Regions from separate parts of the Alteromonas alvinellae genome, predicted to be linked through region 1. Evidence: predicted binding sites of a transcription regulator. Region 1 holds the regulator's gene; the other holds the start of a gene.

Evidence for each region. Region 1 encodes LexA, which represses DNA repair genes until DNA is damaged. Its sites were predicted from a motif close to TACTGTATNNNNATACAGTA; they were not measured.
Region 2: uvrD (DNA helicase II) is a predicted target of LexA. The motif match lies at 8,912-8,931, and genes of this name have one in related genera.

Annotation. Positions count from the first base shown of each region.
Region 1 is NZ_CACSIH010000113.1:80,017-95,535, reverse strand. It holds gene ACX5KA_RS08055 (COX15/CtaA family protein) at 1-112, opposite strand, end outside; gene ACX5KA_RS08050 (hypothetical protein) at 118-657, opposite strand; gene ACX5KA_RS08045 (SURF1 family protein) at 650-1,354, opposite strand; gene ACX5KA_RS08040 (DUF2909 domain-containing protein) at 1,400-1,609, shown strand; gene ACX5KA_RS08035 (cytochrome c oxidase subunit 3) at 1,625-2,518, opposite strand; gene ACX5KA_RS08030 (cytochrome c oxidase assembly protein) at 2,542-3,129, opposite strand; gene ctaD (cytochrome c oxidase subunit I) at 3,277-4,920, opposite strand; gene coxB (cytochrome c oxidase subunit II) at 4,931-6,094, opposite strand; gene lexA (transcriptional repressor LexA) at 6,676-7,302, opposite strand; gene ACX5KA_RS08010 (hypothetical protein) at 7,415-10,975, opposite strand; gene ACX5KA_RS08005 (sensor domain-containing diguanylate cyclase) at 11,151-13,439, opposite strand; gene plsB (glycerol-3-phosphate 1-O-acyltransferase PlsB) at 13,781-15,519, shown strand, end outside.
Region 2 is NZ_CACSIH010000110.1:77,776-93,294, forward strand. It holds gene ACX5KA_RS07405 (S1/P1 nuclease) at 1-386, shown strand, start outside; gene rraA (ribonuclease E activity regulator RraA) at 537-1,022, opposite strand; gene ACX5KA_RS07415 (phosphatase PAP2 family protein) at 1,388-1,900, shown strand; gene ACX5KA_RS07420 (MJ1255/VC2487 family glycosyltransferase) at 1,902-2,969, shown strand; gene lptM (LPS translocon maturation chaperone LptM) at 3,021-3,218, shown strand; gene lysA (diaminopimelate decarboxylase) at 3,218-4,468, shown strand; gene dapF (diaminopimelate epimerase) at 4,504-5,334, shown strand; gene ACX5KA_RS07440 (DUF484 family protein) at 5,331-6,026, shown strand; gene xerC (tyrosine recombinase XerC) at 6,032-6,952, shown strand; gene ACX5KA_RS07450 (HAD-IA family hydrolase) at 6,973-7,713, shown strand; gene cysE (serine O-acetyltransferase) at 7,750-8,547, opposite strand; gene uvrD (DNA helicase II) at 8,991-11,162, shown strand; gene ACX5KA_RS07465 (GGDEF domain-containing response regulator) at 11,205-12,482, shown strand; gene rarD (EamA family transporter RarD) at 12,549-13,463, opposite strand; gene ACX5KA_RS07475 (magnesium transporter) at 13,693-15,030, opposite strand; gene ACX5KA_RS07480 (thioesterase family protein) at 15,117-15,519, opposite strand, start outside.

The DNA of each region.
Region 1 (15,519 bases):
AACACCCAGGCCAGTCGGGACATCCTAGCCCAGCGTCGGTCAAACGCGTATACGCACCGAGAATAATAACGACCGACGCCAGAAAAATACTGAATAGGGTTAATTTTTTCATGGCCATTATCCTATACGCGATAATTTTAGGAGCTTTCTCATATCTGCCAGCATGTTGCGGCTTTCCATCACGGCGTCTTTTCTATCGTCTTTAATGTCGTAAAAGAGCATGGCGTTATTTTGCGTATCAACAATATAAACACTGCTAGAGGCAAGCGCCGTTGGTGTAGTAACGGGTAAGGTTTCGACAAAAGGGTAGTCTTCTAGCGCGGCTATCGCAGTTTGGTCGCTTGAAGCGGTAGTAACGACCACTGCTTGAGCACGGTCCGATTCTTTACCTAGCGCAAGCCACACTTGGTTAATGCTAAAAAGTGCGTTCTCGCACACTGCGTCACATTTACTTGGCATCACATACAACAAACGCCATTTAGGTTCCGCGTTTTCTAAAAGCGCACTCATGTCGATGGTCGGCGCGAGCAGCTGACCTTTATTTGTCGCGCCTTTAGTAAACCAATCGTTATCAAGTGCGAGCTTTGCCAAAACAACAGGTAAAACAAACACGGCTACCATAATAATTAATGTTTTTTTCGAAGCAGCATTACTCATAACTACGTCCTTTCTTACTAATTGCAAAGCCGCCAATGGCTGCAGCGGCAATAGCTAAACCAAACCATTGAACTGCATAGCCAAGGTGCTTTTCAGGAGACATTACGACGGCCTGATGTTCACGAATAAACGCGGGGTCAGGCGTGGTAAGGTGAAGAATAAAGGGTAAAAGTTTGCGCTCTAAGGCGTTGCTTAGTGCAGGGAATTCTATGTGTTGTACCAGCGCGGGGCTTTGCGACAAAGCCATGTTGGTCTCTTTCACTAAGGGGTTGTTACCCGGCACGCTAAGCACGCCGATAAATTCGCGCGTTTGGCTTGTAAAACTTATATCCGGTAACGTGCGCGTTAAGTCTGGCGCAGGCACCCAGCCAAAGTTAACCAGGAGCCACCCGACATTGGTATTTACCGGTACAATGACGTCGAAACCCACCCGCTGATTGTGAATTTGATTATCTAATAACAGCACATGGTTAGCGTCTATTGCGCCGCTGAACGATACCAGTATATCCCTAGGGTCGTCATGAGACAGCGCCGTTTCTAAACTCAAGGTTCCATTACTTTGCTTTTGCGCTATGCTAGCTAAGCGTTGTTGCTTTTGGACCATGCGATCAAGTTGCCAGTACCCTAAACCGCACATAATCGCCACACTAAAGCCCGTGAGTAACCAAGGAATAACGTGGCGAGTGCGAGAAAACATGATTATTTCGCACCATGCAAAATTAGAATAAAAACAGAGGTGAATATGTTGATAAAAATAGTCCTTGTTGCGTTAGTGCTGTACATGATTGTGAATTTGTTTATGGCGATGCGAATCATGATGAAAAACGACACATCAAAAGGGCCTATGAGTAAGTACATTAGTCGACGCGTGCTCACTTCTGCCGTCATTGTTATTATTATTCTTATCGCTATTGGTACCGGTTTAATTACCCCAAACCCAAGGCCTTACTGAGTTTGGGGATTCCTTTTAAAGTACGTAAACAAAGATGTAGAGCATGACCCACACTACATCTACAAAGTGCCAGTACCAGCTCCCCGCCTGAAACGCGAAGTGGTTTTCAGGCGTGAAATGGCCTTTCAAGACCCTAAAAAACAATACAATTAGAATGATGGTGCCAAGGGTCACATGCATGCCGTGAAACCCTGTGAGCATAAAGAAGGTGTTGCCGTAAATGCCTGACTGAAGCGTAAGCCCCAAGTCGCGATACGCATGTATGTACTCTTCTACCTGTAGGAACAAGAACCCACATCCAAGTAAGATAGTGATACCCAGCATTAGGGTTAGCTGTTTGCGTTTGTTTTGCTCTAGTCCCACATGAGCGAAATGAAGTGTAATAGATGAGATAAGCAAAATAACCGTGTTAATAGTGGGCAAACCCGCAGCACTCATTTCCTGTGTGGTAGTGCCGCCTGGCGTTGACACCAGCGGCCACATGGCCTCAAAGGTCGGCCATAAAACTTCATTGGTCATAGCGTTATTCGATGCGCCACCAAGCCACGGAACGGAAATAAATCTCGCGTAGTAAAGAGCACCAAAAAACGCAGCGAAAAACATCACTTCTGAAAATATAAACCAGCTCATACCTTGTCGATACGAGCGCCCCAGCTGGTCGCTATAAAGCCCGGCCATAGATTCGTCAATTTGATTTTTAAACCAGCCAACAAGCATAACCAACAACACGGCTATTCCCGCTAGAAGAATATGACCGCCATAGCCGGTTTCACCTTTAGTTGCCTGCACCACATAATTCCCTGCGCCAACGGCGATAAGAAATAGAGCAACAGCCCCTACGATGGGCCATGGACTTTGTGCGGGTACATAGTATTTTTGGTATTCGTGATTCTGTACTTCGGTTTGCATTTTCATCTCCTTACCCCTTCGGCTTATTCGCCAGCTGATGGTGTGGAAGCCATAAAGGGATTCGGTGTTGTTGTTAGGTCACTGGCTCGCGCTGTGACGTCATAGAGTGTGTACTGCAAGGTAAAAAACGTAATTTCTTCAGGTAGCTGAGGGTCTACATAAAACTGCATGGGCATATAGGCTTCACTACCCGCATCTAATGGCTGCTGATTGAAGCAGAAGCATTCAGTCTTGTTCAGGTACAGTGCTGCCGTTCCTGGGGATACAGAGGGAATGGCCTGAGCTACGATATTGCTTGATGCAGGGTTTCTCACATAAAACGACACCGTATTAAGTTCGCCAGGGTGCACTTTCACGCGCTTGGTTTCAGCACGAAACTCCCAGGGCATACCGGTATTTGTGCGAGTAATAAACTCGACGGTCACTTCTCGCGAGTCATCAATCTCAACCGATTGATAAACCGCAGCCGTGCCTTCGGTTTTTCCGTTAATTCCCGTAACGTCGCAAAATACGTCGTACAAGGGAACAAGGGCAAAGCCGAAGCCAAACATGCCAATAACAATAGCAACAAGTTTGATAACCATCTTGTTATTTGCACTTTGCTGTGACATCACGTGACCTCCGGGTAAATCCATAGATGAAGGTTGATAAACGCTTGTTTAACCGCCTATCTACCTCACCACCTGCAATGTGTGAATGTCATTCCCGTCAGCTTTTGCCGATTGAAAGGAATGACCAATTCACAACTCCACCTACCGTTACTTAACGACAGGTGGTGTTTCAAACGTGTGATAAGGAGCGGGTGATGGAATTTCCCATTCCAATCCTTCTGCGCCGTCCCAAACTTGCGCCGATACCGGCTCACCTTGCTTTTTGCACGCCTTTATAAGCAGGGCAAGAAAGATGAGCTGAGATAAACCGAATGCGAAACCACCCAAGCTTATCCATTTGTTAAAATCAGCGAACTGTAATGCGTAGTCAGGAATACGACGCGGCATTCCAGCCAAACCAACAAAGTGCATAGGGAAGAACAACACATTGACCGATACTAGTGAGCACCAGAAATGCCATTTAGCTAAGGTTGTGTCGTACATTTTGCCTGTCCATTTAGGCAACCAGTAATACACGGCTGCCATGATAGAAAAGACCGCGCCAGTTACCAGTACATAGTGGAAATGGGCTACAACGAAATATGTGTCGTGATATTGAAAGTCCACGGGCGTGATCGCCAACATTAACCCTGACAACCCACCAATGGTAAACAGTACAATAAAGGCAATAGCAAACATCATAGGCATTTCAAAGCTCAGTGAGCCGCGCCACATGGTCGCTACCCAGTTAAACACTTTTACCCCAGTTGGCACCGAGATAAGCATGGTGGCAAACATGAAAAACATTTCCATGTACACCGGCATGCCCGTAGTAAACATATGGTGAGCCCACACAACGAATGAGAGCAGGGCAATAGACGCCGTGGCGTAAACCATAGACGCGTATCCAAACAGCTGCTTTCGAGAGAAGGTAGGAACAATTTGCGAGATAATGCCAAAGGCGGGCAAGATCATAATGTACACTTCAGGGTGCCCGAAGAACCAGAAAATATGCTGGAACATAACCGGGTCGCCGCCACCAGCAGCATCAAAAAAGCTGGTGCCAAAGAACTTGTCCGTTAACACCATGGTAACCGCGCCGGCGAGCACTGGCATTACCGCAATCAGCAAGAACGCTGTGATAAGCCACGTCCATACAAACAGCGGCATTTTCATCCAGGTCATGCCTGGTGCACGCATATTAAAGATGGTCACAATCACGTTAATCGCACCCATAATGGATGAAATACCCATGATGTGAACAGAGAACACAAACAATGCTGTCGAATCGCCACTGTAAGTCGTTGAAAGGGGGGCGTAGAAAGTCCAACCAAAAGCAGGGCCGCCGCCTTCCATAAAGAGCGAGCTCAGTAGAATGAGAAAGGCACCAGGTAAAATCCAGAAGCTCCAGTTATTCATGCGCGGTAACGCCATGTCAGGGGCGCCGATCATCATGGGAATAAGCCAGTTTGCGAGCCCAGTAAAGGCAGGCATTACTGCACCAAATACCATGATAAGTCCGTGTACCGTGGTCATTTGGTTAAAGAAGTTTGGCTCTACAATTTGTAGACCAGGTTGGAATAGTTCAGCGCGGATCACCATGGCCATCGCACCACCAACTAAAAACATGATAAAGGCAAACCACAGGTAAAGTGTGCCTATGTCTTTATGGTTAGTGGTAAACAACCAGCGCGTTATCCCTTTAGGAATATGATCGTGGTGTTCATGATCATCATGTAGGTGATCGCCATGTGCTTGACCGCTATGAGGCGCAGAGGTATCAGGCGAAATAACTTCAGTTGCTTTGCTCATTTTTCTGCTCCTAGTTTCCGTTTGCCACTGCATTGACGTCTTTGGCCTGAACCATGTCGCCAGTGTTATTGCCCCAAGCATTGCGCTCATAAGTCACTACCGCTGCAATTTCTTTAAGGCTTAGCATTTTGCTAAACGCCTGCATAGCAGTACCCGACTTACCGTGAAGTACAATATCAATGTGACCTTGCTGATCTTCTAACGCCATTTTGCTGCCTTTTAATGCCGGGAACACGCCAGGTAAACCTTCACCATTTGGCATATGGCAAGCAGCGCAGGTGGTGTTGTAAACACGCTCGCCAACTTTCATTAACTCATCCATCGACATGTTCATAGAAAGTAGACGCTGCTCTTCTTCTTTTGCTTTACGAACAATTTCTTCTTGTTCGCCCATCCATTTATCAAATTCAGCAGGCTCTTTAGCAATCACCACAACCGGCATATAGCCGTGGTCTTTCCCACAAAGTTCTGCGCACTGTCCGCGATAAATACCAGGCTCATTCACCTTGGCCCAAGACTCGTTAATAAAGCCGGGGTTGGCATCTTTTTTCACCGCAAAATCAGGAACCCACCAAGAGTGGATAACGTCGTCTGAAGTAATAAGAAAGCGTACTTTTTTTCCAGTCGGGATAACCAATGGGCGGTCTACTTCCAACAGGTAGTTATCTGTTTTCTGGAACTTGTTCTCTATCTGCTCGCGTTGAGTAGCAAGCAATGAATAAAACTCAACGTCGCTGTCCATGTACTTGTAGTGCCACTTCCACTGTGAGCCTGTTACTAGCACAGTCATGTCAGGCTCAGATGTGTCTTCCATCGCAATCAGCGTATTCGCTGCAGGCACAGCCATAAAAATAAGAATAAGAAAGGGGATAACGGTCCAAGCAATTTCAACTTTCACGTTCTCATGAAAATTTGCTGGCTTCGCGCCACGGGACTTTCTGTGCAGATACATCGAGGCAAACATAACCCCAAACACTACAACAGCAATGCCAACGCATATAAAAAACATCAGCATGTGGAGGTCGTAAACCTGGCCACTGATGTCAGTGGCACCGCGTCTTAAGTTTAGTGAAGAAGCCTCTTCACTGACTTCTTGGGCAAGAAGCAAAGGGGAAAGAAGCAAAAACGGTATTGTTGAACACCATTTTGCGAAAACGGTCGTTAGTTGTTTCACTCAGCACCTCCGTAATAGCAAGACCAAAAACGCTGATTATTTTGCGCGATGCCCTACCAAATGGTTTGCGAACGATTGACCCATTACCTCAACTTGTAAAACAAATTAAGAGTCATTGTTATTATTTTGTTAATCTTTGTCTAAGAATTGCGCAATAATGCCGTGCCGTCTAGTCTTTTCTGTTAAAAATTTAACGAAGTGTTCAATTTTTAATCATTTTATTTGGCAGCCTTACGTTACATATTGGATGGAAAAAGAAATGAGCATGTAGTAGCCGAGGATAAAATCAAACGCACATTTTGAACAACACAAAGGTTTTATCAGCAATCATTTGATCATAAAATCAACAACTAATAGGTTGCTAATATTTATTTTCAAACAGACTTTAAAATAATGAATGCATATTCATTAGTTCATTCACAGGCAAAATACGCTTAATACGTTTTCTGACAGTCATGTTTGGGTTCGTTTTTTAAAAGCGTGCTTAGTCACCCTAACTCCAGAAAACTGGTAGAAATAAAGCAATAAAAGGCATAAAAAAAGCGGCTAGTGCGCCGCTTTTCATTGAAGGTGTTAAAACCTTACATCCAATCCGCGTTTCTTATAACGCCCACTGCGATCCCCTCAATAGCAAAAGGTTCGTTGGCTAGGTCTACTCGAATAGGTGCGAATTCTTCGTTTTCGGCATGAAGTAATACTTCACGACCACGTTTCTCTAAACGCTTTACCGTAACGTCTTCGTCTACACGTGCCACAACAACCTGGCCATTGTGAACATCGGTGGTGCGATGCACAGCAAGGAGATCACCATCTAAAATACCTATGTCCTTCATGCTCATGCCGTTAACACGCAGTAAAAAGTCTGCTTGAGGTTGAAACAGTGCAGGGTCTACCTTGTAGTGTGATTCTACGTGCTCTTGCGCCAAAATTGGCTCACCCGCCGCCACACGCCCGATGAGAGGTAGGCCTTCTTCTTCAGGTACGTCATTTTCGAGGGGAATATTGAGTTTGATACCCCGAGAGGTACCCGGCAGAATTTCTATCACGCCTTTACGCGCCAAGGCTTTCAAATGTTCTTCTGCAGCGTTGGCAGAACGAAAACCAAGTTGACGAGCGATTTCCGCACGCGTAGGCGGCATCCCCGTTTCTTGCATGGTAGTTTTGATAAGTTCTAAAACTTCTGTTTGTCGAGCTGTGAGTGGGCGCATAAAAGACCTGTCTGTTCATACAGTTCCTGTAAGTATATACACCTAAAACTAAATAACAAGCACTTGCCGCGTCTTTTGCCATAAGCAATAGACAGCGACAAGTGTATTACCTTTATTTCACAAGAAGGGCCATGTTCGGATTACCTATTTGAAGCTCTACTTCACCGGCATTGTTCTTTCGGGTACGCATACCATCGACATGATTAATGCCAATGGAAGGGCTACGCCAAATGACATGTCCTTTGTTATCTATTTCAGTGACTCGGTAAGCAACGTTGTCATAATATCCATACGATGAGTCATATTCTTCAGCTTGGTAAATGCCAAGTATTGATTGATTAGACGATGTCGTTGGAATAACGGCTATATTCTGAAGATTGAATGTAGGCGTTATGGCCTCTTTAAGTACCAAGGCGTCATTTGTTACGTCATAAATATTTATTCTATTGTAGTTTCTATCTAAGCATGCGAACTCAGAGGCGTCGTCACCATCAGCATTAATTCTTATCAATTGACTACAAGAAACATCTAGTGCATTTAGTCCGACAAACTCGCCATCTTGCATTGTATAGAGCTTTAATGATTCATAGCCACTAACAGCAAAGAAGTGTTCGCCATTATTGGTGAGCTCAGCGACAGTATCAATTGAAAACTCATTAATGACAGCGTCGATGAGAACTTGGTTCTCAATATCGAATGCTTTAAGTCGATTGTTTTCAACAATGACCGCATCAACAAAATTATCGTCATTAACGTCTATTGCTTCGATGAGTGAGATTTGGCTGTTTTGATTTTGGCTCAGTGACCACTGAATTGAGTTATCTGACAACTTAACTACGTTGAATGATGTATTGCTATTCAAAGCTCCTGTGAATAATTCACCCACGCCATCATTGTTATAGTCAGTAACAACGGGTCTGCTATAGTCAAAAACATCGTCGCCAAGTTCGTCGCTGATGGTAAGTTCATTCTTCGTGTTAACTGACAGCACCTGAATTGATGTGTAGTAGTTAGTTGTCTCACTAACAAAGACTGCTCTTTCATCATTATCACCAAAAGGGGCCCAGCCGGCAGCAAAGTAATTAGAAGAGTGTGCTTCAGTTTGTATATCTGATAAGACGTAGTCGCCCTCAGCATCTTGCTGTGCAACCTGAATTTCGCTGTCGCCGGTCCAGATTATTTCGTTTCGGCTATCGTTATTCAGGTCGCCGATTAAAAGCGACATACCGCTATACGTATTATGAATAACGCTCCATTGTTCCGAAATTTGACCACCTTCAAGCGTGAAAGCTTTCACCTCTCCCCACTGGCACTCAGAAATTACAAACATTCCCTTATTTGTATGGTCATCTTTGCTATAGCTCAAATCGCAGATATCGTTATGCTCAGCTGTCGCCAAATTACTTTTCGATACCGCTGAATAGACTGAAATATTCTCCCAACGGTCGGCACCAATGATTTCATCGACACCGTCGTTGTTCATATCACCGACAGCGACGTAAGCGTCGCTAAACCCATTGCCAAAAAGCCATTGATTAGCGCCGCTATTAATATCGAAGACGTAACCATTGTTAGTCACCAACTCGATAGACGCGTCGTCGTCCACATTACCAAAAGAAAGGGTTGATACACCATCGACATCGAACTGCTGTAACTTCTCACCAGTTGTTACATTATGAATGGAGATAGAAGTCGCATCGTAATAATGATCGCCGTGAAGGTATGCAATTTCTTCAATACCGTCGCTATCAATATCGTAAAACCATCCTGACGTAATTTTATCCTCTGCTACAAATACAGTTTCCGCGTTGTCGTTACGATCTTTTATAACTGACAAGCCTTGTTCAGTAAGGATATAGATTTCATCATTGCTATCACCGTCAGCATCTTGTGTATAAACGCCTTTAATTTCTCCTCTGGTAGGTAACTTGTAAGGGTACACATAGGTATTTTCTAGTTTATTCCCGTTTAACGAGAAGGCGCCCACATTTCGATGATTGACGGATATGAGTTCATTCCCACCCTTGGTTGAGGCAATCGCAAAACCTCTATTATAAATTGGTGTTATTGAAGTTGTGCGAGCAAACGCCGGCGCTTTATCTGCATAAGCAGTTATTTCTACGGTTTGCAGGCTCTCATCGCCATCCAGACTCGCAAAGCTAAAGATATATGTTTGCGCATTGAACAGTTGACTGTCGGGCACCTGCCACGTTAGTAAGCCGTTGTCGTTTAAGGTAACTCCTGTAGGTGCAGCGACAAGCTGGCCTGCAACATCACTATTAATTTGATCGGGGTCAGTCATGCTTACCGTGAACTCGACGTAACCACCAGCAGTTACCGATTCAGGCATATTGGAGACGACAAGTGTCATTGGAGAGTCACTGATAGTGATAAAAACGGGTTGTGATTCAACGATATTAACACCGTCGGACACTACCATAGTTACTTTCAGTTCATCGCCGAATACCGCGTTATAAGCAGGCAGTGTGCTGCCGCTAACACCCTCTATAACAACGTTATTAATGTACCAGCGGTAAGATACTGACAGGTCAGATTCAGGCGTATCAGAGTCGTAATAATACCCCTCATCAACGGTTATATCGTCAGACGTGTAAACAGGGTCATAAGCATAATAATAGGGTTCACCAGCAACGGGAGGCGCTGAAATAGTTTCTATATCGGATAGAACGATGTTCGCGGTATTGCTGCTTGCAAATGTCTCGATACTGCTGAAAAACACGCCAACATCATAGGTGTCATCCCCGTTCGTATCTTCACCATAGCGAACCGCACCTTGCATAATATCAATGCCTGCGGTTCTATTGCCTTTAACTACAAGAGAACCTTGGGAAGCATAAGGTAGTCCTCCTTCCTCTGAGAAGTAAGAAAAATCAAGCTTACCTTTTGAGCCAATATGCATTGTCCCCTCGAACTCAGAGGAATACCCCAACCCATTAAAGCCATCGAAAGCAGTTCCATTTATTTTATAGGCTTCACCGTTAAAGGTCGCGGCCATGTACTGAATGAGTTCTTCGTTGTAGTAACCCGTGCGTGGGTCGTAACTTATTTCAGCTTTCATTAACCCTTTTAGCGTTGCACGTTGACTCCCTCTTCCTATCGAAAGACTCGTAAAATAGGACGTTGCCTCGAAATTGTCGTCATCTGATTTCGTAATAGCCACAGAAAATTGACCATCGTGATACGCGCTCAAATAATAGTGTAGGCATTGGTCATAATCGACAATTATAGTTCCGAGGCCTGTGCTTAAATCGAGTTTTCCAGAGTACTTGATTGAGCCACTATCTGAGCATTGTATAACGCCATCAATGTTGCCGTTAGCATCGACAAGTTCAGAAACTTCAAATATGTCAAGATAAGGTGAACTAGCGAGATCTTCACCAAAAAGCGTAATATATACATTTTGCACAGCGCTGATGTCAGCGATTGCAACGTTTGTTTCACCCGTATAGCTATTATCAGCATAACGCTTAGCTGCAGTGTCTAGCTGTGCTATCGAGTAGTCTAAGGGGTTCGATAAAATTTCTAATGAAGTGGGCTCTGGGGGCGGTGCAGGTGTCGGGTTAGTCGGAGAGTCCGAGCCCCCTCCACCACCACAGGCTGTAAGAGCTAGAATAGAAAAAAGGCCAGAGAAACCCAAGCGCGAAGTGTTCATACATCGTCCCTGATTTGTAAGGCATGGTGGCCTAACATCAGCCAAAAGTACGACACATGCCTAGTTTGTTTATAACATTAAAATGTTCGGTTTTTATAACTTATCTTCGTTTTCCTGGCAATATCTCTGTTGCCTGATACACAAGTCGCTAGCGGTTATCGACATGCAGTGACGGTCAATCGTCTCCCCAGACAACGCGATTTCGGCCTTGCTCTTTTGCTTTATAAAGGGCTCTGTCAGCGGTTGATAACAGCGCGCTAAAGTCTGCGCCGTGGGTACTATCGACAAAAGTAGCTCCTATGCTGATGGTAAGGTTTATTTGATCGGTTTTATAGTTAACAACACTTTCTTCAACGGCTATACGCAGCGCCTCTAGCTGCGTGTTAATTTCTTTTCTATTTTTGCCCAGCATCACAACAGCGAATTCTTCTCCGCCAAGTCGCGCAACCACGTTGGGTGAACGATTTTGTTTCGCTATTTTTTGCGCAACAGTAATTAACGCTTGGTCACCCGCGTCATGACCGTACGTGTCGTTTACCTGTTTAAAATAGTCGATATCTATAATTGCCACACACGCACTATGATGCTGTTTTGAAAACACGATGCACTCGTTAATAAATGCTCTTCGGTTATACAAACCCGTTAATGAGTCAGTCATAGCTAATTGCCGCAGCTTTTCTTCAGCGACAGCGCGTGCATCTTCTAATTCTACTGCATAGAATAGACCGGCTAATGCATCTAAAAGAGGCTGTAGAAATTTGGCATCTTCTATAGAGTAGGGTTCAAACTTATTGGCCAAACCAATCATACCCACGACTCTGTCTTTGACTTTGATAGGCAAACCTAAAAAACGGCTAATTCGCGGATGCCCTTGGGGCACACCTTTAGATTTCGGATGACTCCCAGAAGCATTACTTATCGTAATTTCTCCCGTTACAATAGTGGTACCGAAGAGGTTATCAAAACTGCTGAAGTATAAATTGCGCTTTTTATACTCGTTATATTGTGTGAAGCTGCTGGTGTCCCAAACGATTTCGGAAATGGCATGGATAAACAGCCTCGATGCATCGCCTTCATTTTTCATTTGCCCTACGAAAGCAAACTGACTGTCCGAAATATCAATGAGTTCGGGCAATACTGTTTGACAGGCCAAGGTCAAATCGTTGTTTTGAAGGTATGAAGCTCGGGTCTTATTAATAAATTGCAGGAGCTGAGTTTTCTTTCTCTCGTGAAGCTCGCTTTCCATTCGTTGGGTGATGTCACGATGAATTCCGGCAACCCGGGTGGGTTTACCCAGAATGTCAGATTCTACAGTTTTTCCATAGCTTTCGACCCAAACCCAAGAGCCGTTAGTATGCCTCATGCGAAACGTAGTATTGAAAACCTTGCTCTTTCCAGCAATATGTTCGTGTAACTGCTTTTCTACTTTCACATAATCCGCAGGGTGAATCAGCTGTCTGAAAAAGCGCGAACTGGTGTCATAGTATTCATATTCAAGACCGACAATATCGCACCAGCGTTTGTTGACTTGGTTTACATCAGCGGTCAAATTCCAATCCCACGTACCTAACTCAGAGGCCTCCAATAATAGTCGCATACGCTGGTTTGTTTTGTTGAGCTTGTCTTCCACATATTTTTGGTCGCTGGTATCAAATAGAAATGCCTGAACGGAATACAACATACCGTCTTCACGGAAACTAGCCGTAGAGATCATACTTACCCAAATGGTACGTGTGGGCGTGGCAATTTGAAGACGACAGGTATGCGTTTCCACGCCCTCCATATGGGCCTGCATGGCGAATGTAAAGTCGCCCTCAGCGTCTTGTGTCAAAACATCGCCAAGCTCGACTGCGCCGCTCAGTAAATCTTGGGACGATATGCCCAATACGCGCTCGCTATTCTTTGAGATATGAACCAGTTTGAGCGACGTAGTATTTCGCCACGTAGCCAGAACAATAGGGGACTTTTCTATTAACCCATGCTCACGCTTGAGTGCTTCGTGTTCTTTTGAAAGAGAAATATGCTGACTGACAAGCGCGCCAATTCGATCTAGAACTTCTAGACATTTCTTGTCAATTTCTCTTGGAACGGTATCAATAAGACAGACAGCACCGATAACCTCGTCATTAATTTCAATGGGTGTGCCTGCATAAAAGCAGATGTGCGGCTCACCCGTCACTAGAGGGTTGTCTTTAAATCTTGGGTCTTCTTGGGCATTGTTTACAACAACTTGTTGACGCTCTTGCACGACATGACTACAAAATGCATGTTCCCTACTCACCTTGGAAAGTGAAGTCCCATATCGCGCTTTGAAAACCTCTTCAAACTCACCAACGATGCCAATTAGCGCAATAGGCACTTTGTATGCCGCAGCTAACACCACCATAAGATCGTTGAGATCTAATGGCACCTCGTTGTTAAGCATAAATTCATCAATTGTCTTCAGGCGGTTTTGATCATCCACTACATCTTGCTCATATTCATTGACCTTTATAAAAGTAGTAACAGTCTCAACTTATCGCAATGAAATACCAATCTGTATAGATAATTTTCCATTCAGAAGGCGCTGGCTAGTTTCCTAGCGAAGCGCGGGAATGCAAGAATGGCTGCTCCCTTACAAATTCCCAGAATGAAGTTAGGAAGCTTGCCAGATCTTCCCGAACACGAAAGACGCAAGCTCTTGTGAACTTTCTGTGCAACAAAGAGTCTGTAACGCCAGAAAAGCGATAAGATTGGCGAGTCGCGAGATTGTGATGCGATTGTGTTACACTTCACCCGTTTTTATTTCATAGGATTACATAATTCATGTCGTGGATGCGAAAAGCCCTTCTGTCGGTGTTTCATTATCCTGTTAAGTTGCTGGTCAAAGCTCACAGTATTCCAGTTAACGTTGAAACCGAACTAGGAATAGATAAAAGCAAACCTATTGTTTATCTACTTCCCAACAACTCAGTGACAGACCAACTTGCACTGAGAATGTCGACAAAAGCGCTAGGTTTACCTAGTCCTACAGATACGCTCACATTGGCAGGGCGAGAATATTCGTCGACGCTGTTCTTACGTAAAACCCAGCCTATTTTTCGCTCGTCAGTCGAAGATACTGGGATTGAAGAGGTTTTCACTGACCTTTTTCATTTACATCGAGACCATGAAAATCTAGATTTACAGGTCGTACCTGTCTACGTCACGTGGGGTCGTGCCCCGGGGCGCGGGAACCCTGGTTTAAGCGATTTAATTACGGAAGCTGCAGCTCCAAGCTGGCTTCGCAAATTGTTCATCGTGCTATTTTTAGGCCGTGATAACTTCATTAACTATTCTAAAGCCGTTTCTGCACGTGCCATGTCTAACCAACACGGCAGCGATCAAAGCATTGCTCACAAACTCGTACGTGTGGCGAGTACTCACTTTCAGCGTAAGCGTCAAAGCATGACCGGCCCCACCTTGCTAGAGCGTCAGGAACTAAATAACAGTGTGTTAGGTTCAGATGCAGTGCGTCGAGCCATTGCTGAAGAATCGCGAAGCAAAAAAGTGACGCATGAAAAAGCAAAGGAAACTGCACAGAGCTATATCACTGAGATTGCTGCAGATTACCGTGAAGGACTTATCCGTTTTGGTGACAGACTGCTCACACGCATTTGGAACAAGATTTATAACGGGATTAGTGTAGGTCACGCTGATCGCATTCGTGAACTCGCCGCCAATGGTCATGAGATCATTTATGTACCGTGTCACCGCAGTCACATGGACTATCTGCTATTAACCTACGTGATTTATCACGAAGGTATGGTAACACCGCATATTGCAGCAGGTATTAATCTAAATTTCTGGCCTGTGGGCAAGGTATTCCGCCGTGGCGGAGCATTCTTCCTACGTCGCAGTTTTGCAGGCAACAAGCTCTACACCGCGGTATTTAGAGAGTATTTAGAGCTGCTGTTTAACAAAGGCTATTCAGTAAAATACTATCCTGAAGGTGGTCGTAGCCGAACGGGTCGCTTAATACCGCCTAAAACCGGTATGCTAGCCATGACTATTCAAGCCATGCTTAAAGGTGTTAACCGCCCTGTAAGCATAGTGCCTGTCTACATTGGCTATGAAAATGTGATGGAAGTGAAGAGCTATTTGAACGAGCTTAAAGGCTCTAAGAAGAAGAAAGAATCTAACCTTCAGGTGTTCTCTGCCATTCGTAAACTTAAAAATTACGGGCACGGTTATGTAAACTTTGGTGAGCCTATTGCGCTTAACCAGTTTCTTGAAAGCCATGTACCAAACTGGCGAGATTGCCGCGACGCCGAACCTGAGAAAAAGCCGGCTTGGTTAACCCCTGCCGTTAATGAGTTGGCTAACAACGTAATGACCCGCATTAACCGTGCGGCTGCATTAAACGGTATGGCGTTAGCCTCGTTATGTCTATTATCTTCTAAAAGACAAACCATGAGCGAAGCCGAGCTTAAACAAGCCATGGGCGATTTCATGGATTTATTTAAAGCCGTGCCGTTCAGCGATGATGCCACCATTCCAGATTCGTCGGCGGAAGAACTACTGCG
Region 2 (15,519 bases), on a different contig from region 1:
ATCTCCATCAACCACTTCACGCTGGAAACGGCACCGATCGTGGCGGAAACGATGTAAAAGTACGCTTCTTTTGGCAAGACTCTAACCTACATCGCGTGTGGGATTCGCAAATGTTAGACCAGCGCGACTTGTCATATTCTGAATGGACTGAATGGCTTACAAAGACCATAAACTCTAAAGATATTCGCAGCTGGGCAACCACCGACCCTATGGTATGGATTGAAGAAAGTACCGCAATTCGCGACACTATTTATCCAGATGACGCCAACAACATGAGCTACGATTATTTATACAATCACCTACCTACTGCCAAAAAGCGTTTGCAGATGGCGGGAATTCGTATCGCTATGTATTTGAACAAGGTGTTTGACGAGGCCAATAAATAGTTTTCGTCAACTCCGAGTTGCTCCAAGGCCGATTAATTCGCCTCACCTAGGTCTCTCTCAGAAATCGCGAAAGTATTGAAAACAAAAACGGAGGCATACGCCTCCGTTTTTTAATTCTTAAAGCAGATAGCTTCTGCTTGCTGTTCAACTTTAATCTAAGTCTAGTGGCTCGGGGGAAAGAATAACGCCCGTGCTATCAGCATATAGGTGGTCTTCGGGTAGAAACGTTACGCCACCAAAGTTAACGGGGACGTCTACCTCACCTATGCTTTCACACTCAGCATTCACAGGGATTGCTGCAACAGCCAACACGCCAATGTCCAATTCGGCAAGGCTATCGACTTCCCGAACACTGCCGTAAATCACAACGCCTTCCCAATCGTTATCAATAGCAATTTGAGCAGATGATGCATCAAATAAAGCACGACGGCTTGAACCACCACCATCTATCAGCAGCACTTTACCCGCACCAGGTTGAGCAAGTACACGGTCAACAAGACCTCTATCTTCAAAGCATTTAATAGTGGTAATTTCACCACCGAAAGAATAACGGCCACCAAAGCTTGCGAAAATTGGATCTACTACGTCTACGCTATCAGCAAACAAGTCGCATAATTCAGATGTGTTGTATTCCATTCTTTTTGCCTTACTAAAATTGAGAAGCGTTGAAGCTCTAAGCTCGTAAAACTTAGCATAGCATTAATTCTTATGATGCAAACGTTTGATTTACCGCGTTTCGTCAAATTTTTCGCATTTGTTTAAAATGCAAGACTTTCCTCTAACTATAGCCAACATGAGCACGTATTTTGCTTTATTCATTTAGCTGAATACTTTTACTAAAAAATTTGTTTAATAACCACTTTCCCCGTTTGAGCAAAGGGTGCATGACTAAAAAGAAACCACGTGAGTTGTCAAAAAAGTTTCTTTTTTCCGTCACCCACTGTTCACAGACACACTTTAGCCTGTGCAGTAATTAATCGATAGGGGACAAGGCAATGTTAATGAAATCCTTGACCAAGTACGACACTGACTTATTTTATCGCCTCTACAAACTGACGCAAAAAAGAGACTGCCGAAGTATTGTGTGGCTATCGAAAACAGGTGACGGCTATTTATACCTCGTCATTGGCATGTTGCTTTGGGCGTTTGAGCCTGAACACGGTGAGCTTTTCCTCTATACAGCGCTGATGGCATATGCGCTGGAATTACCCATTTATGTGCTGCTTAAGAAAATGTTCAAGCGCCCGCGCCCTTGCGATTTTCTAATGAATTTAACAGCACATGTCACGCCGTCGGATAAGTTTTCACTTCCCTCAGGCCATACTGCGGCCGCAACATTAATGGCTTGTATCGTCGCGCACTATTACCCGCCATTTACCTTACTTGCTTACAGTTGGGCAGCACTTATCGGGCTATCACGCGTATTATTAGGTGTACATTACCCTTCTGATGTGGTCGCAGGATCACTGCTAGGCGTAACAATCGCGACACTAAGTATTTCAATTCTGGGGTAGTATGAAATTATTGTATGGTGTGCAAGGCACCGGAAATGGGCATATTGCCCGAGCACGAATTATGGCCGCCGCACTAATGCAGCGAGATGACATTAGCGTTGACTTTATTTTCACCGGCCGCGCCCCTGAAAAATATTTTGATATGGAAGTGTTCGGAGAATACCGAACATACAAAGGACTTAGTTTCATTACGAAAAGTGGACGAGTAGACAAATGGTCTACGGTGAAAGAAGCCAACATTCGTCAGTTAAATAAAGATATAAAAGCATTCGATACTCGCGATTACGACTTGCTGGTTAACGACTTTGAACCGGTAACGGCGTGGGCAGCTAAAAAGCAAGGCTTACCGTCTATTTCTATCAGCCACCAAGCGGCGTTTGCTTATAACGTGCCGAAAAGCGGGAATACCATATTTGATACCTTGCTCATGAAAATGTTTGCGCCTACGGATCTACAGCTAGGCGTGCATTGGTATCATTTCAATCAGCCTATCATCCCGCCTTTCGTTGCTGAAAAGCCAATAACATCTTCAGGTAATGGCCATGTTTTGGTGTACCTACCGTTTGAAGAAATCGAAGATATTCAGCAAATGCTTGAGCCGCTAAGTGATCAAGTATTTGAGTGTTTTCATCCTAATATTGATGAAGCAAAGGAAACGGGCCACATTCATTGGCACCCTACGTCCAAAAAGCAGTTTCAAAAAGCACTTCAGCACGCCAGTGGAGTAATTGCTAATGGCGGCTTTGAGCTCTCGAGCGAAGCACTTCAGTTAGGCAAAAAACTACTCATTAAGCCCTTACATGGCCAGTTCGAGCAACTGTCCAACGTACTAACCCTGAATAAACTGGATTTATGCCAGACCCTTTTTCAACTCGACACCGATATTGTAGAAGAATGGCTTGAGGCGCCCGAGAACGAAGCGATAGCCTTTCCAGACAATCCAAACATACTCATCGACTGGCTCAAAAATAAAGACTTTTCTGACACCAAGAGCCTATGCGATACACTTTGGAAAAACGTTCAATACGGCGATAAAACACAAGAACGATTATTGGCTCTTGCAATTTAACACCGCAATGCGATGATAGCGGCATTTGTCGTATTCTTTGCGGGATCTTTCGTGCTTAAAAAGTCTGTTGTTTTCTTGCTAACACTCTCAGCATTGTGTGGCTGTGGGTACAAAGGGGCGCTCTACATTCCTGACGCGCCTGCACAAAACACATCTGCTGAACCAGCGTCTTCTAATGATGTAGAAGCTGAGGCTTCATCAAGCGCCAACACCCCATCCCCCGCAACTACTTCTGGAGAGCTGAACTAGTGGATTTTTTCGCCTACAGCCAAGGTCAGCTGCATGCTGAACAAGTAGCTGTTTCTGATATTGCTGCCCAGCACGGAACGCCGGTTTATATTTATTCACGCGCAACATTAGAGCGTCATTGGCATGCCTTTAACGACGCTATCGGTGAACACCCTCACCTTGTATGTTACGCGGTAAAAGCGAATTCGAACATCGGTGTATTAAGCGTTCTAGCCAAATTAGGTTCAGGCTTTGATATCGTTTCAGCAGGTGAACTGGCTCGCGTCATCGAAGCCGGTGGCGATGCAAGTAAGGTGGTATTCTCAGGCGTTGGCAAAAAGCACGATGAAATTCGTTATGCGCTAGAACAAGGCATCATGTGTTTCAACGTAGAATCAGAGCCAGAGCTTCATCGAATTAACCAGGTTGCGGGCGAAATGGGCGTGAAAGCCCCTATTTCACTGCGAATAAACCCTGATGTAGATGCCAAAACCCACCCTTATATTTCGACAGGGTTGAAGGCGAATAAATTCGGTATTGCCCGCGAACGAGCGCTTGTTACCTATGAATTAGCCGCTTCCCTGCCTAACCTAAATGTGGTTGGTATGGACTGCCATATTGGCTCACAGCTCACTGAAATCGGTCCGTTTGTAGATGCGCTAGAGCGTCTACTTCTGCTTATTGACGAACTAGCAGAGCGCAACATCATTATTGAGCACTTAGATGTAGGTGGTGGTCTTGGCGTGACTTATAACGACGAGCAACCGCCTCACCCTAAAGCCTATGCACAAGCCATGGCTGAGAAAATGGTAGGCCGTGAAAACCTTAAGTTAATCCTTGAACCTGGTCGAGCTATTGCAGCTAACGCAGGTATTTTGGTCACTGAAGTTGAATTTATAAAAGAAGGTGAAGAAAAGAGCTTTGCCATTGTCGATGCTGCAATGAACGATTTATTGCGCCCTGCGCTTTACTCAGCATGGCAAAAGATTATTCCCGTAAAGGAAGGAAGCACGGCAACGCCTCGCACCTATGACGTTGTGGGCCCTGTGTGTGAAACCGGTGACTTTATAGGAAAAGACCGCGAATTAGCCATTGAACCTACCGATTTACTTGCAGTTCGCAGTGCCGGTGCCTATGGTTTCGTTATGGCGTCAAACTACAATAGCCGCTGCCGTCCAGCCGAGATTATGGTAGACGGTGACAAAGCAATTGTGGTTCGCGAAAGAGAAAAACAAAAAGATCTCTGGCAAGGTGAGTACAAACTTCCGTAAACTAGAAACAAACTAACAAGATAGATGCGCGTTTAATGCAGGTTCAATTTTCTAAAATGCACGGGTTGGGTAACGATTTCATGGTTATTGATAACGTTACTCAAAACGTCTTTTTCTCTAAAGAAAAAATTCAGCAATTAGCTAACCGAAATTTCGGTATTGGCTTCGACCAGCTGTTGATGGTAGAACCACCGTACGACCCTGAACAAGACTTTCACTATCGCATCTTCAATGCTGACGGCTCAGAAGTGGAGCAATGCGGCAACGGCGCACGTTGCTTTGCACGATTTGTTAAGCAAAAAGGCCTTATTAATCGCAACAAAATAGTGGTAAGCACCAAAGCAGGTAAGATGGTGCTGTATTTAGAGAAAGACGGCCAAGTGACCGTTAATATGGGCAAACCAGAGTTTGAGCCTGCGAATATTCCACTTACAGCCAACAAGCAAGAGAACACCTATATTTTGCGTGTGGGCGAACGCACCTTGTTTATTGGATCAGCGTCAATGGGTAACCCCCATTGCGTAATGGAAGTTGACGACGTTGATACGGCCGATGTAGCCGAAATTGGCCCGCTTGTTGAAAAACACGAACGCTTTCCCGAGGGCGTAAACGTAGGCTTTATGCAAATTATCAACGAGTCACATATCAAACTTCGCGTATTTGAACGTGGTTCAGGTGAAACTTTAGCCTGCGGCAGCGGAGCATGTGCAGCAGTTGCAATTGGGCAAATACAGGGTAAATTAGGTAAAGACGTACGGGTAGACTTGCCCGGGGGCAGTTTACGTATACGCTGGCCAGGCCCAGATAACGTGTTAAAAATGACAGGGCCTGCCGAACACGTATATGACGGACATATAAATTTATGAGCGAAGTATCAGGGCAATCTAACGCCACGCAATTAATTGAGCCATTTAACGACAAAACGGAATTGTCGAGTGCTGATGTGCGCGCGTTCTTACTACAAAACCCTGAATTCTTTTCCGAGCATGCCGATCTTCTCGAAAAAATTAAGCTACCTCATGAACACAAAGGCAGTGTGTCGCTCGTTGAAATTCAAAGTGACCAGTTAAGACAAAAAGTTAGACAGCTTAACTTTAAGCTTAATCAGCTGGTTACCATCGCTAAGCAAAACGAAAAAATATATCGCGTTTATACCGACTTAAACGTGCAGTTACTACGTTGCGAAAGTGTTGCTGAAGTACAGTTTACGTTAGAAGATATATTACAAGAGCGTTTACAGTTGTCCTCTGCGGTGATCAAAAGCTTTAAAGGCCCCCATGCTATTCCTGAACTGCAACAACGTTTGTTCACGGAAAAGCGCTTTAAAAATACCAACTTTTTCTTTGGCCGTTTGTCACAGCACGAACGCCAGCTGCTTTTCGGAGAAAGCCCTGCGGAGTCTGTAGCGCTAATGCTGCTTGGTGACAACCGTGAACTCGGTATTTTAGGCATTAGCAGCAGTGATGCCAGCCACTTTACTCCAGACATGGATACTCTGTTGCTTCAGCAACTTCAGCAAGTGCTTAATATCATCTTGCCTGAAATGATGGGATATTAGGTGAAGTGTCTACGGACGCCTTAATCAGCGAACCCTGCCAGCAATGGCTAGATAAGTTTCTGCTTCATTTGCAGGTAGAGCGTGGTTTATCTCTACACACCATCAAAAATTATCAGCGCCAGCTAACCGAAGTGGCTAAGCTACTTGGGCTTTACGAGTGGTCCGGACTTACACCAAGTGATATAAAGCGAGTTATGGCTGATGCAAAAATGTCTGGCCACAGTCCACGCAGCATTGCGCTGAGACTTTCAGCATTACGAACCTTCTGTCAATACCTTATCGACCACCAGCAGCTATTTAGCAACCCTGTAGAGGGCATTCAAGCTCCTAAACAGGGAAAGCCGTTACCCAAGCAGCTTAGCGTAGATGAGATGCAGCAGCTGCTTAATGCTTCACCTCGAAGCAGTGACGACGATGAAGGCATGCAGTTAAGAGATGTAGCCATGTTTGAGCTACTTTATGGGTGCGGTCTACGTTTGAGTGAACTTACCGGGCTTAATTTATCCGACTGTTTAAAAGACGGTACGGTAAAGGTCATGGGTAAAGGGAGTAAACAGCGAATACTGCCACTAGGTCGACATGCGCAAAAAGCCCTTAATGCTTGGTTAAAAGTTCGGCCAGCTTACGCTTCCCCGTATGAAAGTGCGGTTTTTGTAAGTAAACGCAAAACCCGAATATCGAACAGGCAAGTCGCCAATCGCTTAGATAAAATGGCGCAAGAGCAGTCCCTATCGCAAAAAGTAAGCCCTCATAAACTGCGCCATTCTTTCGCTACTCACGTATTAGAATCAAGTGGTGATTTGCGTGCGGTTCAAGAACTGTTAGGTCACGCTAACTTGTCGACAACACAGGTTTATACCCATCTCGACTTCCAGCACCTCGCCAACGTATACGATGCGGCTCATCCGCGCGCGCGAAAAAAATAACGCTCACTTAAGGTTTTACCATGCAGTTTTTCCGGTCTATTAACAACGTCGAGGCGATGACCTTCGACCTTGACGACACCCTTTATAATAATGAACCTATTATTCGACGCGCAGAGCAAGCCCTTCAAGCGCATATTGCTAGGCATCATAAGGACGCTGCGGCACTGTCGTCACAAGATTGGCAGGCATTAAAGCGAGCAGCCATTAAAAAGGACTCGCGCTTAGCCTCTGACATGGGGCAGCTTCGCCGTGTAGTGCTTACCGCAGCACTTTCTAACACCACACCTGAAAAATTAACAACAGAGTTAAACAACGACCGTGAACTTAGTGATGCAGTAGAGGCGTGCTTTAACTGCTTTTACGACGCAAGAAGCGACTTTGAATTGGCTGACAATGTACACGCAGCCCTCAAGGCTGTAAGTAGTCAATTACCGCTTATCGGCATTACTAACGGTAATGTAAACGCAGAGAAAATAGGTATTGATGGGTACTTTGAAACCATTCTTCACGCCAGTACAACACGACCGATGAAACCAGCCCGCGATATGTTCGATGAAGCGGCTGCACGTTTACAAATTGCGCCGAAGCATATTCTTCACGTGGGCGATAACATTATAAAAGATGTCCAAGGTGCAATTAACGCTGGCTATCAAGCAGCATGGTTTGCCTGTAACAGACCAATGATACTAGCCAATGAGCCCGTCAGCGTACTTCCCCACGTCGCACTAGACAACCTCAACGAGTTAACCCACTTCCTATGAATAATGGGGTCAGAGTCGGGACTCTGACCCAAAGCTTTAGTTGTCTTCTAGTACGTTTTGGCGCATGGATTCACATGGGCTTTGACAAACCGGTCTCCCCACTACCTTGGCTGGTACACCCACCACGGTAACGTGGGCTGGTACGCTATTCAGTACAACGCTACCTGCGCCTACTTTTGAGCCCTCGCCGATTTCGATATTTCCTAGAATCTTGGCACCTGCGCCAATTAACACACCCTGGCGAATTTTAGGGTGGCGGTCGCCCGACTCATTACCGGTACCACCCAATGTAACGCTCTGCAAAATAGATACGTTGTCTTCAACTACTGCAGTTTCGCCCACTACAATGCCAGTTGCGTGGTCAAACATGACGCCTTTACCTATACGCGCAGCAGGGTGGATATCGACACCAAAGCTTGCCGAGTTGCGGCTTTGTAAGAATAAAGCAAGCTGATGACGACCGTGCACCCAGAGGTAATGCGCCATTCTATGCACCTGCACAGCATGGAAACCTTTGAAGTGCAGTAAAGGAGTAAGGTAGTCGTTCACTGCGGCATCCCGCGCCTTAATCGCCATTATGTCAGCAATAGCCGCTTCGCTGATGCCTGGCTCTAGCAAATAAGCTTCGTCGAACACCTCACGTATAGCAATCGCAGGCATAACGTCATCTGCCATTTTGTTTGACAGAATGAAGCTTAGCGACGATTCAAAATTATGATGAGCAAGAACACTGGCGTGCACATAGCTAGATAGCAATGGTTCGTTGTCAGCAACAATTTGCGCTTCTTGTTTGAGCGTCGACCAGAAATCGATGGGCGTAGAAAGTGCGGTCATAAGCATGTCCCGTTAGTGTGCTGTTTTTATGCCAATGTACGTCGTAAAAAAGTTGGGGCCGTGTGCTTTTTTCAGTTTGCCTAAAATGGCTTAACTCTTTTGCTAACACTCGCCTTGTTTGAAAGTGCGGAGGTAGCAACAGTAAAAGAACAGAAAGTTTACCTGAGTTTGGCGTGATGCAATACCGATGTAATACCTGCCAAGCGTATAATTCGATCAATTTATCGTATTAATTCGTTATAGCTAATAACTGTATCTTTCATACGTGCACTTATGAGCTTTTCTTTAACCACTCTAGGCTCCTTCACTATTCAATTTAGAGCAGTTAAATCGCTCTTATTTTACAAAAAAGGGCTAAAAACTGGACTGTATAAATTAACAGGCAGGTGGCATAATAGCGCGCTGCTGAATGTATAACACTATCAACTAACAGGTACCACACTATGGATGTATCTCGACTGCTAGACGAGCTAAACGACAAACAGCGTGAAGCAGTAGCAGCCCCACTATCTAACGCCCTAGTTTTGGCTGGCGCGGGCAGTGGTAAAACCCGCGTATTAGTGCATCGCATTGCGTGGTTAATGGAAGTCGAAAACATCGCCCCTTTTTCTATTTTGGCAGTAACCTTTACCAATAAAGCAGCCAAAGAAATGCGCGGCCGAATAGAGTCGTTGATGGGTCGCAGCCTGCACAATATGTGGATTGGTACCTTCCACGGGCTTGCGCATCGCTTGCTACGCGCGCACCATGCAGAAGCCAACTTGCCTGAGAATTTTCAGATAATTGATTCGGACGATCAGTATCGACTTATTCGCCGCATTCTGAAGGCCATGAACCTGGACGAAAAGCATTGGGCGCCTCGTCAAATTCAGTGGTACATAAATGGCAACAAAGACGAAGGCTTGCGCCCTCAGCACATTGAAACCCACGGCGATCATATTCAAAAGACCATGCGCGAAGTCTATGCGGCATATCAAGACGCTTGTGACCGTTCAGGCTTGGTAGATTTTGCTGAACTGTTGCTACGCGCACATGAATTATGGGCTAAAAACCCAGAAGTATTAGCCCACTATCAACGTCGTTTCCGTGCAGTGTTGGTTGACGAATTCCAAGATACCAACAATATCCAATATGCATGGCTTCGTATGCTGTGTAGTGGTGGTAATAATAACATTATGATTGTTGGCGACGACGATCAGTCTATTTACGGCTGGCGCGGCGCGAACGTAGATAATATTCAGCACTTTCTGAAAGACTTCAACGAGCCTACTACTATTCGCCTTGAGCAGAATTACCGCTCTACAGGAAACATTCTTAAAGCGGCGAACACGGTTATCGACAACAATACGGGTCGTTTAGGGAAAGAACTTTGGACAGAAGACGCGCAAGGCGAGCTTATTTCTGTATATGCGGGTTTCAACGAACTAGATGAAGCGCGCTTTATTGTTTCGAAAATCAAAGATTGGCTTAATCAAGGCAACGCCCTTACTGATACCGCTATTCTTTATCGAAACAACGCCCAGTCTCGAGTACTGGAAGAAGCCTTGCTACACGAAGGGCTGGCGTATCGCATATACGGCGGTCTGCGCTTCTTCGAGCGCCAAGAAATTAAAGACGCCCTTGGCTATATGCGCATGGTTAGCCACCCGCACGATGACGCTGCTTTTGAACGCGTGGTTAACACCCCAAGTCGCGGTATTGGTGAGAAAACCTTATCGCAAGTGCGCGACACCGCGCGAATGCACAACTGTTCAATGTGGCAGGCGTGTCAGTTGCTCATTAATGAAGGTGGCTTCAAAGGCCGCGCGCTAAACGCAATGCAAAGCTTTGTGTTGCTAATTACTGAGCTAGAACAATCCACGTTAGATGAGCCCCTTGACCAACAAGCCGATAAGGCTATTCGCCAGTCTGGTCTGTACGCCATGTACCAAGCAGAGCGCGGAGAAAAGGCCCAAGCACGTCTAGAAAACTTAGAAGAATTGGTTACTGCATGTAAAACTTTTATCGTGCCTGAAGAAGCCGAAGAAATGTCGCCTCTGGCAGCCTTTCTAGCTCATGCGTCGCTGGAAGCGGGTGAAACCCAGGCGGATAAAGACCAGGACGCCGTCCAGATGATGACCATACACACCGCCAAAGGCCTTGAATTTCCGCTGGTATTCTTAGCAGGTGTAGAAGAAGGCATGTTCCCTAGCCAAATGACTAACGACGAGCCAGGTCGAATGGAAGAGGAACGCAGACTTTGCTATGTTGGTATGACCAGAGCAATGCAAAAGTTGTATATTACTTATGCAGAAAGTCGTCGACTCTATGGCCAAGATAAGTATCATACTGCTTCTCGGTTTATTCGCGAAATGCCAGCAGACTGCGTTGAAGAGGTTAGGCTGAAATCGACTATTTCGCGGCCCGTGCACAACCGCTTTAGTCAGGCAACCTCGCACGCCAGTTTTGAAGAAACGGGCTTTAGTTTAGGTGAGCGAGTTGTACATCGTAAATTTGGCGAAGGGATCGTACTTAACTACGAAGGGAGTGGTGAGCACGGTCGAGTTCAAGTAAACTTCGACGAATTTGGCAGCAAATGGCTGGTACTTGCTTACGCAAAGCTGGAGAAAGCGTAACATTATTAATAGGCAAGGTAGCCTAAACCTAAGTTGAAATGTATGCAGCAACACGTGCTGATCATCGAAAATGGTGAAGGCAACCTTGAACTTATAGCGAAATTAGTACGCCGGGCAGGTCTTACCCCCGTTGGCGCGACGTCGCTGACAGAAGGCAAAGCACGGTTTTCGCAAAATATGCCGGAAACCTTTCTGTGTGCTATTGTTGCATACTCGCTTCCCGATGCACCAAAAGGCGAAGCCATCGACTTTACGGTTGAGTCTTTCATTCCCACCATTGCTACAACAGAAAGTTTAGATAGCGCTATTCGCGATAAAGTCCTAGAACGTGACGTTGTCGATTACATTCCCAAAGAAAATTCGCAGAACTACGACTACCTCAATCGTCTTATTAGCCGATTAGAAAAAAACAAGTCTACTGGTGTCGTCGTGGTAAGCACTAATCGGGTGTTGCGCTCAAAAACCGTTTCATTACTTCAGCGCCATAATTTTATTGCGTTTGAATGCTTAACGGCTACAGACGCTATGCAATGCTTGTCTGAACACAAAAACGTACGTCTTGTTATCACTGACAACACGTTGCCTGATATGACAGGCACGCACTTTGTCGCCAGTTTAAGAAAAGCCTTTTCGAAAGAGCAGCTGGCAATTATGGGCGTTGCTGGAGGCAAAGGCATGTTAATGTCTGCGTACTTTATTAAAAGTGGTGCAAATGACTTCTTGCGAGTGCCCTACTGTCATGAAGAGTTCTTGTGTCGCGTGATGCAGAACGTAGAATATATTGAGAGCGTTGAAGAAATTCGCCGTGTGGCCAACACCGACTATTTAACAGGTTTGCCTAACAGGCGCCACTTCTTCTACATGGTTACTGTACAACACCAAAACCTGTCTGAGGATCACGCTCTCGCCCTTATTGACCTAGACTTTTTCAAATCGATAAACGATACCCATGGCCATGACGCCGGTGACATTGTGCTAAAAGCCATGGCGGCCCTTATTGAGTTTTATTTTCCAGACGAAATTATTTCCCGCTTTGGTGGCGAAGAGTTTTGTATATACATGCCGTCAACACCACTAAAAGAAGCCTGTGAGCGTTTAGACGACTTCAGAAAAGTGGTGGAAGCGGAAATTATTCAGCTGCCTAAAAGCGACATTAAAGTGACCTGCAGTATTGGGGTAAGTGGCGCCCACACTCAGCGCGTAGATAAGCTACTAAGCCTTGCCGACAAGCAGCTTTACGCCGCCAAAAATAGTGGGCGTAACCAAGTGAAGTGCGAACCACCAGATGTTCCTCAGCAAGAGCAAGCTTCACTGCTTTAGCTTTTCACTCAATCAACCGCCGCTTAGCTGTCCGACGTTTAATTAAAGACTTGTGCGCAAAAGCCCCTACTCCACCGCTAGCTTTCGCGCTTTACGCTGACTGCGGTAATTAACTAGCGAGTCGGCACTAAACAAGATAAGCGCAAACCACACAAAGCCGAAGGTTACCAAGCGCGACTCTTCAAGCGGTTCGCCGTAAAGGTAAACCGCCAGAATGAACATAAGCGTAGGGCCAATGTACTGAAAAAAGCCCAGCGTTGAATACATAATGCGCCTTGCTGCAGCGGTAAAACAAAGTAGTGGCGCGGTAGTTACAATGCCAGCCGCTAAAATAAGGGTATTTAGCGTGGCGTCGTTATTAAATAAGTTACTGTACTCAGAGCCAAAGAAAACCCAGTAAATAATAGCGAATGGCGAGAGCATTAAAGTTTCAATGAATAGGCCGGGTAGCGAGTCTACAGCCACTTGCTTGCGCAATAAGCCATATACGCTAAAACTTCCCGCAAGCACCAGGGCAATCCACGGCACGTGGCCGTAAGAGAAAATAAGAATAGCCACGCCAATAACGGCAAGCCCAACGGCTACACGCTGTAAGTTACGCAACCTTTCACCTAAGAAAAGTCGCCCTAAAAATACGTTGATAAGAGGGTTGATGTAATAGCCAAGGCTTGCATCAAGAATATGGTCGTTATTAATTGCCCAAATAAACAAGAGCCAATTCGCCCCGAGTAACAACCCTGCAACGAATAAAATCTGCATAACGCGCTTATTGCGAAGGGCGGCGCCCACTTTGGGCCACTGCTTTAGCGCGGCTATAAGCCCAACCAACAGCACCACAGACCAAATTACCCTGTGCATTAGGATTTCAGTAGCCGGCAATACCATCAACTGTTTGAAATAAACAGGTGCAACACCCCACATGCTATATGCGGCAATTGCACAAATAACGCCGACTTGAGCGGCACTGGCTTGCTTAGACAAGACTGACTCCAACGAAATTCGGGGGAAGAAGGCGCGTATTGTTTATCAGGTTAAGTGAATACACAACCCTTAACGCTTTCCAATGCGGCAAAGGACGTGTAACAAGCGGCATAATTAATGAAACGTAATTAACAAAAAATGAAAAAGCCCCACTAAATGTGCTCATTCAATGGGGCCTAAGATGCGTTCGTCATGAAAAAACAGGACAATGTTTTTCGCGGGAATGGTGCTACAGCAGAAACAGTGTGCCCAAACCTAAGAATGCTACAAAGCCTACAATGTCGGTTACGGTAGTCAAAATGACCGACCCCGACAGCGCAGGGTCTATTTTCAGCTTGTCCAATATTACAGGCACAAATACGCCTGCAAGTGCGGCAGCTACAATGTTGAACAGTATGGCCAAACAGATAACCAACCCTAACATGGCATCGGTAAACCAGAAATAAGCAACAACGCCAATTACTAAGGCCCAAATCACGCCATTAACGCCGCCTACTTTAAGCTCTTTCACCATCAGCGCTCGTAAGTTGGCAGGCGTGACCTGCCCCAACGCCAAGCCGCGTACAATCAGGGTTAGCGTTTGACTACCTGCAATGCCTCCCATACTTGCCACTACCGGCATCAGTACCGCAAGGGCAACCACTTGTTGAAGGGTGCCTTCGAACAATCCAATAAACCACGAAGCTAAAAATGCGGTAAGCAAGTTGATGCCAAGCCAAAGGGCACGATTTTTCGCACTTTTCGCCACAGGCGAGAATAAATCTTCGTCCTCATCCATACCGGCCGAAGCCATCACTTGGCGTTCGTAAAACTCGTTGACCAACTCACTTGCAGAGGTCACATCTAATCGGCCGAGAAGCTTGTTGTTTTCGTCAACTACCGGCAGCGACGCAAGCCCAGAACGTTGAACAAGTAGCGACGCATTCATTGTGTCGTCAGCCCCTTGAATGGTCGTCACACTTTCTTCCGACAAGTCGAATAGCGACACGTGATCTTGCGCATTGAAGAGGTGGCTAATTTTAACCAGCGCGGAAAATTGACCTGAGCGGTTAACCAAAAAAATGCTGTCACAATGCTGAGGTATGTCACGTCTTAATAAGCGTAGCCCTTCGCGCACTTTCGCGTTCGAAGGTAACACTAACTGCTCGTGGTTAACCCAGTGCCCTATTTGGTTATCGGGGAATTGTGTCGCTTCTCTGAAGTACTTACGCTCTTTAGAATCAAGTGATTCATAGGCCATATCGACAAGCCGTTTTGGCAATGAATCGAGTAGTTCCAGTAAATCTTCTGCGTCAATATCAGCAAAAATAGACGCCCATTCGTCGTGCGGCGTATTGTCGATAAGAATTTCACGGGGGTCGCTACGCATCTCAACCAATACGTCGAGCTTACGGTCGCGAGGAATGCCTTCCCATACCGCCAAACGTTTTTCTACGGGCAACGATTCTAACAGTGATGCGATGTATACCTCGTCTTGTCCCGCAAGGGTGGCTAACAAGGTCGCCGGATCGTCACCCATACTTTCGGTAACAATCTCTTCAATTAAATCTGGTAATGGCTCTGCCATGCTACACCTCCCGTTAATACCGCTCACTTCCTTTACACAACGTCACAACAGGCATTGTGGGATGATGCAAACCTATTAAGACACTGCTATCCCAGCATATACGTACCCGTGCCAAAGGCTATATGATCGCCTTTTTCGTTGTGCAATTCCATTCTACAAACCACTAATTTACTGCCCTTGCGTATAATCGTGGCTGTCGCAACAAAGCGCTCGCCTCTTCCCGGCCTTAAGTAGTCAACGCGCATATCGACCGTGCCCATGGTGGGCAATCTAACTTGAAGGTCCGCAAGGTGTTCACGTGCGGTTTGTTTGATGGTTTCTACAATTGAAACTAAACCACCGATGGTGTCTAGCATAGTCGCTGTTACACCGCCGTGTAGGATTTTTTGCATTGGATTGCCGGTTAGCGCTGGTTGCCAATCAAGGTGCAGGGAGATCTGTGTATCCAGCCCCTCTCCTTCGGTAACAAATTCCAAGCCCAGCAACTGG